One region of the Paenibacillus hexagrammi genome, then DNA from elsewhere that is predicted to be linked to it. Evidence: a T-box and tRNA genes for the amino acid it is inferred to sense, from the RefSeq annotation. Region 1 holds a T-box; the other holds one or more tRNA genes.

The links. The T-box of region 1 lies ahead of pheS (phenylalanine--tRNA ligase subunit alpha). A T-box ahead of a tRNA ligase gene usually reads a tRNA of that ligase, here a tRNA-Phe.
Region 2: it has a tRNA-Phe gene. The T-box ahead of pheS (phenylalanine--tRNA ligase subunit alpha) is inferred to sense a tRNA for this amino acid. The anticodon was not compared.

The regions. Positions count from the first base shown of each region.
Region 1 is NZ_CP090978.1:983,892-987,290, reverse strand. It holds gene pheT (phenylalanine--tRNA ligase subunit beta) at 1-669, opposite strand, end outside; gene pheS (phenylalanine--tRNA ligase subunit alpha) at 698-1,732, opposite strand; T-box leader at 1,898-2,164, opposite strand; gene L0M14_RS04490 (MarR family winged helix-turn-helix transcriptional regulator) at 2,367-2,795, shown strand; gene L0M14_RS04485 (MDR family MFS transporter) at 2,820-3,399, shown strand, end outside.
Region 2 is NZ_CP090978.1:5,805,152-5,808,550, reverse strand. It holds rRNA gene L0M14_RS26605 (23S ribosomal RNA) at 1-1,074, shown strand, start outside; tRNA gene L0M14_RS26600 (tRNA-Ser) at 1,182-1,273, shown strand; tRNA gene L0M14_RS26595 (tRNA-Met) at 1,300-1,376, shown strand; tRNA gene L0M14_RS26590 (tRNA-Val) at 1,391-1,463, shown strand; tRNA gene L0M14_RS26585 (tRNA-Thr) at 1,518-1,593, shown strand; tRNA gene L0M14_RS26580 (tRNA-Asp) at 1,612-1,688, shown strand; tRNA gene L0M14_RS26575 (tRNA-Phe) at 1,721-1,793, shown strand; tRNA gene L0M14_RS26570 (tRNA-Tyr) at 1,846-1,930, shown strand; tRNA gene L0M14_RS26565 (tRNA-Lys) at 1,940-2,012, shown strand; gene L0M14_RS26560 (MTH1187 family thiamine-binding protein) at 2,240-2,539, opposite strand; gene L0M14_RS26555 (GMC family oxidoreductase) at 2,680-3,399, opposite strand, start outside.

The DNA.
Region 1 (3,399 bases):
CGCTGTGATGTTCACGCTGATGCGATCAGCGGCCTTAACGGCTGCGCCTCCTGCAGCCTGCAGAGCAGTCTCCGCATCAGGCAGCTTGACGCTGCGGCCGAGAATCGCAGCGATCTCGTAGGCCGCTCCGATCATGCTGAGCGCATCAGAGCGGTTCGGTGTCAGATCCAGCTCCAGTACTTTATCGTTGATCGCAAGCACGTCCAGAATGGAGCGGCCTACTTCTGTATCTTCAGGAAGCACCAAAATGCCTTCCTGGATTTCTTTTGGCAGCAATTTATCGTTCAATCCCAGCTCCTTCGCGGAGCAGATCATGCCTTGTGATTCAACGCCGCGCAGCTTAGCGCGCTTGATTTTCAAACCATCCGGCAGCTCAGCGCCTACAAGCGCGACAGGCACCTTTTGCCCAGCCGCTACGTTCTTGGCTCCGCAAACGATCTGAAGATCTTCCCCTAGTCCCGCATCCAGCGTACATACGCTCAATTTATCGGCATCTGGATGCTTCTCGCGGGCTTTGACGTAGCCCACCACAACATTAGTAACTCCTTTGTTTCGGTCTTCCACGATATCGACTTCAATCCCGCTGCGGGTTAATTTTTCAGCTAATTCCTCGGCCGTAAAGCCCGTTACATCCACGTATTCGGACAGCCACTGATAGGATACTTTCATGGTTTCACTCCCTCAACTAATAATGATCTTACAGATGTACGAATTGCTTCAAGAAACGTAAATCGTTTGTATAAAAATGGCGGATATCTTCGATTCCATATTTCAGCATGGCGATACGCTCCACACCCATTCCAAATGCAAAGCCGGAATACTCTTTCGGATCATAGCCGCCCATTTCGAGCACACGAGGATGAACCATACCTGCTCCCAAAATTTCAAGCCATCCCGTTTGCTTACACGTTCTGCATCCTGCTCCTCCGCACATGGCGCAGCTTACGTCTACCTCTACGCTCGGCTCGGTGAACGGGAAGAAGCTTGGGCGCAATCGGATCCGGGTCTGCTTGCCGTACATTTCCTGTACGAACTGAAGCAAAGTTCCTTTCAAATCGCTCATACGGATATTGCGGTCGATCACGAGACCCTCTATTTGTGTAAACATATGAGAATGCGTCGCATCATCATCATCACGGCGGTATACTTTACCAGGGCAAATGATTTTAATCGGCACATCGCCTTTGCGCTTTTCCATGGTGCGAACTTGCACCGGTGAGGTCTGAGTACGCATCAAAATTTCTTCTGTGATATAAAAGGAATCCTGCATATCGCGAGCCGGATGGTCTTTAGGCAGGTTAAGCGCCTCAAAATTGTAATAATCCTGCTCTACCTCAGGTCCCTCGGCTACCGAGTAGCCCATTCCAATGAAGATATCCTCGATATCTTGAATGATTTTACTTAACGGATGAACTGCTCCTTGTTGAGAGGGCTTGCCCGGAAGCGTCACATCAATCATTTCCGCGCGCAGCCGATTATCTGTCTCCTGCTTCAGATACGCAGCTTGCTTCTCTTCAATTACACCTTCAATCGCAGCTCTCACATCGTTGGCAACCTGGCCAATGATTGGTCTTTCTTCTGCGCTAAGTGCGCCCATTCCGCGCAGAATCTCGGTTAACGGGCCCTTTTTACCTAAGTACTTAATTCGCAGATCATTTAATTCCTGCTGATTCTTTACTTGCTCGAGTTCTTGTAGCGCATCAAGCTTTAACGCTTCTAATCGCTCTTTCATGAAAACCCCTCCTGATAATAAGACTTATTAACCCGAACCTAGAACCTACCAAGGATAAACGTCTTCGTCGTCCTTAAGGGACGAGCGCGTTTGTCAAGGTTGATGCGAAGCAAAAAATAGTACTTATACTTTCTTATCAACGCAAAAAAGCTCTTCCATCCCAAAACAAGGGACGAAAGAGCCGCGGTACCACCCTAATTAGATTCGCCGAATGACAGATAGAGCGTCAGCGGCGATTCTCACTTCGTTCAGATAACGGACGACTGTGTCCGGTTCCTTCTACTTAAACTGTGCGGCAAACCGCAGCAGTTTGTTCAAAAGACAGCTCGGGAGCGAACTTCGGCAGCCTGATTCTTCGGAGCAGGCTCTCAATCTGCGGCCTGCCCTCCCTGTTAAGAAGCACTGCTTACTCTTCTCCGTCTTCGCATTTCCTCGTATATGTACCAGTAATTATATGCAAGATATGGCTGAGATGCAAGCATTCGAATCATAAGGGGGCTGATACTCCCATTGACAGAAAAGATGGTTTACAGTAAAATTTATTTAAGTTATTTAAATGTTATATAGTTTAAATATTAAATCATATAATTTCCTTCTTGTTTATGTAGTAAAGGAGGAGATATGGAGGAATGCTATGAATGAGGCAATGAGCTCTTATACCGAGCGTTTTCGGACTGCTTTTGATTCGACGTATCGAAAATTAAACCAAGCTGTTTTATCCAAGCTTGAATTTGATATTACGGGTCCTCAATATTTCATGCTTTTTATGATTATGAAGCAAGGCTCCGCAAAACAAACGCAGCTAGCTGAGTTAATGGGAGTCAAACCGAGTGCTATTACTGTCATGATTGATCGTCTTGTCCAAAGCGGCTATGTAGTTCGCAAGCATCATGAAACCGATCGAAGAGTCGTATTGGTTGAGCTAACGGAGGATGGAAGGCATGTTCTGCAAACAGCGGAGCAAACGCACAAAGAAGTAGCTGCACAAGGTTTATCCCAGCTTTCGCCGGAGGAACTGGATTTATTCATTCGTATGATGGAAAAGCTTGCAACTTATTATTAATTTTACTAAAAGGAGTGATAGATTATGGAACATTCTCAAGCTCAAGCTTCAACATCGGCTCCTAAAAATCGCGGACTCTTACTAACGGGACTCATCATTGCCATGTTATTCGGGGCGCTGGATGGTACCATTGTCGGTACCGCTATGCCACGAATCGTAGGTGAATTCGGCGGGCTTGGTCTAATGGCTTGGCTTACAACCGCCTATATGCTAACCTCTACCGTTGTCGTTCCTATTGCCGGTAAACTTGCCGACTTAATCGGCAGGCGGGTTGTCTATGTAACTGGCCTTCTGATTTTCATTGGCGCCTCTGCACTCTGCGGAATGGCGCAAAACATGACCGAGCTGATATGGTTCCGTGGGCTACAGGGAATCGGAGGCGGTATCATGATGCCAATGGCGATGATCATTATCGGGGATTTATTCACGGGTAAACAGCGTGCTAAATGGCAAGGTGTATTCGGTGCAATCTTCGGTTTGGCTACTGTCATCGGTCCCCAAGTCGGAGGATGGATCGTGGATTCCCTAAACTGGCGCTGGGTGTTCTATATTAATCTTCCTGTCGGGATTCTTGCAACCATCCTAATCGCACTCGCGCTTCCTA
Region 2 (3,399 bases), 1.7 Mb from region 1:
CGGGCTGACGCCTGCCCGGTGCTGGAAGGTTAAGGGGAGCGGTTAGGGGTTTACCCCGAAGCTGTGAACCGAAGCCCCAGTAAACGGCGGCCGTAACTATAACGGTCCTAAGGTAGCGAAATTCCTTGTCAGGTAAATTCTGACCCGCACGAATGGCGTAACGACTTGGGCGCTGTCTCAACGAGAGATCCGGTGAAATTTTAATACCTGTGAAGATGCAGGTTACCCGCGACAAGACGGAAAGACCCCATGGAGCTTTACTGCAGCTTGATATTGGACTTTGGTACGATCTGTACAGGATAGGTGGGAGCCGTTGAAGCCTGAGCGCCAGCTTGGATGGAGGCGCCGTTGGGATACCACCCTGATCGTATCGGAGTTCTAACCTGGTACCGTAATCCGGTGCGGGGACAGTGTCAGGTGGGCAGTTTGACTGGGGCGGTCGCCTCCTAAAAAGTAACGGAGGCGTCTAAAGGTTCCCTCAGAATGGTTGGAAATCATTCGAAGAGTGCAAAGGCATAAGGGAGCTTGACTGCGAGACAAACAGGTCGAGCAGGGACGAAAGTCGGGCTTAGTGATCCGGTGGTACCGAATGGAAGGGCCATCGCTCAACGGATAAAAGCTACCCTGGGGATAACAGGCTTATCTCCCCCAAGAGTCCACATCGACGGGGAGGTTTGGCACCTCGATGTCGGCTCATCGCATCCTGGGGCTGAAGTAGGTCCCAAGGGTTGGGCTGTTCGCCCATTAAAGCGGTACGCGAGCTGGGTTCAGAACGTCGTGAGACAGTTCGGTCCCTATCTGTCGCGGGCGTAGGAAATTTGAGAGGAGCTGTCCTTAGTACGAGAGGACCGGGATGGACGTACCGCTGGTGTACCAGTTGTCTCGCCAGAGGCATAGCTGGGTAGCTATGTACGGAAGGGATAAGCGCTGAAAGCATCTAAGCGTGAAGCCCACCTCAAGATGAGATTTCCCAATTCGTAAGACCCCTTGTAGACGACGAGGTTGATAGGTTCGAGGTGGAAGTGCAGCAATGTATGGAGCTGACGAATACTAATCGGTCGAGGGCTTAACCTAAGAACTTTCCGAAGGAAAGCTAGCTTCGGAAGCATTAAGAAATACTCACACTTTACGTAAGTTTCGTATCTAGTTTTCAGGGCGCAAGTTCCTGGGATATACATCTTGGAGAGATACCCAAGTGGCTATAAGGGGACCCTCTGCTAAGGGGTTAGACTGCGTAAGCGGTGCGAGGGTTCGAATCCCTCTCTCTCCGCCAGTTTCAAACAGTATATCTTTATGTATGGCGGCGTAGCTCAGCTGGCTAGAGCGTACGGTTCATACCCGTAAGGTCGGGGGTTCGAGCCCCTCCGCCGCTACCATACAGAACCCATTTGGAGGCTTAGCTCAGCTGGGAGAGCATCTGCCTTACAAGCAGAGGGTCGGCGGTTCGATCCCGTCAGCCTCCATAGCTTTACTCGATGGAGTAAAGTGACGTAATATGGTTTTTAATTTTCATATATGCCGTTGTAGCTCAACTGGTAGAGCAACTGACTTGTAATCAGTAGGTTGGGGGTTCAAGTCCTCTCGACGGCACCATCCATAAATATATGACACGGAGCCGTGGTGTAGAGGCCTAACATGCCTGCCTGTCACGCAGGAGACCGCGGGTTCGAATCCCGTCGGCTCCGCCATTTATTTTTTGGAGAAGTTGCAGAATACATACGGCTCGGTAGCTCAGTCGGTAGAGCAGAGGACTGAAAATCCTCGTGTCGGCGGTTCGATTCCGTCCCGAGCCATTTGAGATGTATGCGTATTATGAAGCTAATATTACGCAAAGATCTCTTCTGTGGAGGCTTAGTGAAGTGGCTAAACACGGCAGACTGTAAATCTGCTCTCTTCGAGTTCGGTGGTTCGAATCCATCAGCCTCCACCATTAATATAAGAGCCATTAGCTCAGTTGGTAGAGCACCTGACTTTTAATCAGGGTGTCGTAGGTTCGAGTCCTACATGGCTCACTTTTGATAAAAGTGATAAAGACCTAGAGCGGTCTTTTTTTTATGTATTTTAATCATGTGAGGTTTCCAGAACACCAAAAAACCAAAACTCATGGACTATCCCAGAACAGTGATACTGGAGATGATGGTCTTGGTTTTGGTTTTATTTTTTTGCAGGGAAGAAGAGAACTGCGCCATGATTTGAGAGGGTGAACGATCGAATGACCCTATGTTTACCAACGTTATGGCTACAATTTGTCTTTCACGGATTGCAGCTTCTGCTCCATAGTTGCATGCTTATCGCGTCGATCATCAATTTTAATTGAAGTAGATACGCGTTGTGCACCGTGTAGAAAGGGGACCTCGTGGACAAGTCGAATGACTTCGAAAAGTCGCTCCAAAGGACCTTCCAGTATGGTTCCCATGGGGGTCATTTCGAACTGGATGTCGGTGTGTTTTTCAAGCTCCTTATGAAGATCTGCAACGTAGCTGCTTAAACTTGTAGTTCCAGTTCCAATGGGAATAATCGTGAACTCAGCGATGGCCATGCTTAGCCCTCCTTATCGTGTACATCAGGTGATTCTTCTCATTGTAATGGGTGTAAACCTGCTGTGCAAATGTATGAATCCGCAGAATGATGCTTAGGTAAAGAGTGAGGTGCTCAAGCACACGGTACATGGACTCACGATCAGATGTCCTGCAAGGTGGCCAGCTCCATGATATATTCAGCTGTTCTTGCTGCAAGCGCCATAACCGTATTCGTAGGATTGCCCCCACTAGAGGTTACGAAGATACTGGCATCGCAGATGAACAAGTTAGGTATGTCATGGCTCTGACCAAAGGAATTGACAACGGATGTATGTGAATTGCTGCCCATCCTGCATCCGCCCATGAGATGTGCGGTATCCGGTACTACATACTCGACCTGTCCGCCTGCGGCAGTGAGGATGGAGCTCATCGTGTCGACGGCATGTTCGATTAGCTTTCGATCATTGTCGCTATAGCTAAATGTAACCTTGGATCTAGGTATACCTAGCTCGTCTTTTTCGTCGGATAGACTTATGGAATTGTCCCAGCTCGGGAGAACCTCGCCAACCATCGTCAGGCGACCGTAATGATTGTAATTTTTCATAGCGTCACGCAGCGTCTCCCCCCAAAGCATACCGCTTACCGAATTGCTAATTCCATTCGCCATACTAACCGGTCTGGCACCATGAGCGTGGATCGTATAGCCGCGGGCGAAGCCTCTATTTTTATCGGTCTCATAGAGATCTTGCGTAGAAGCAAGGACCGGTGTCCCCTTATACAACCGTACTTCCTCTTCAAACTTCGCGTAGACATCATAGCTGCTGTGAGTCATAAAGCCACGACCTACCCAACCACTGCTGTTACTGAGCCCGTTGGGAAA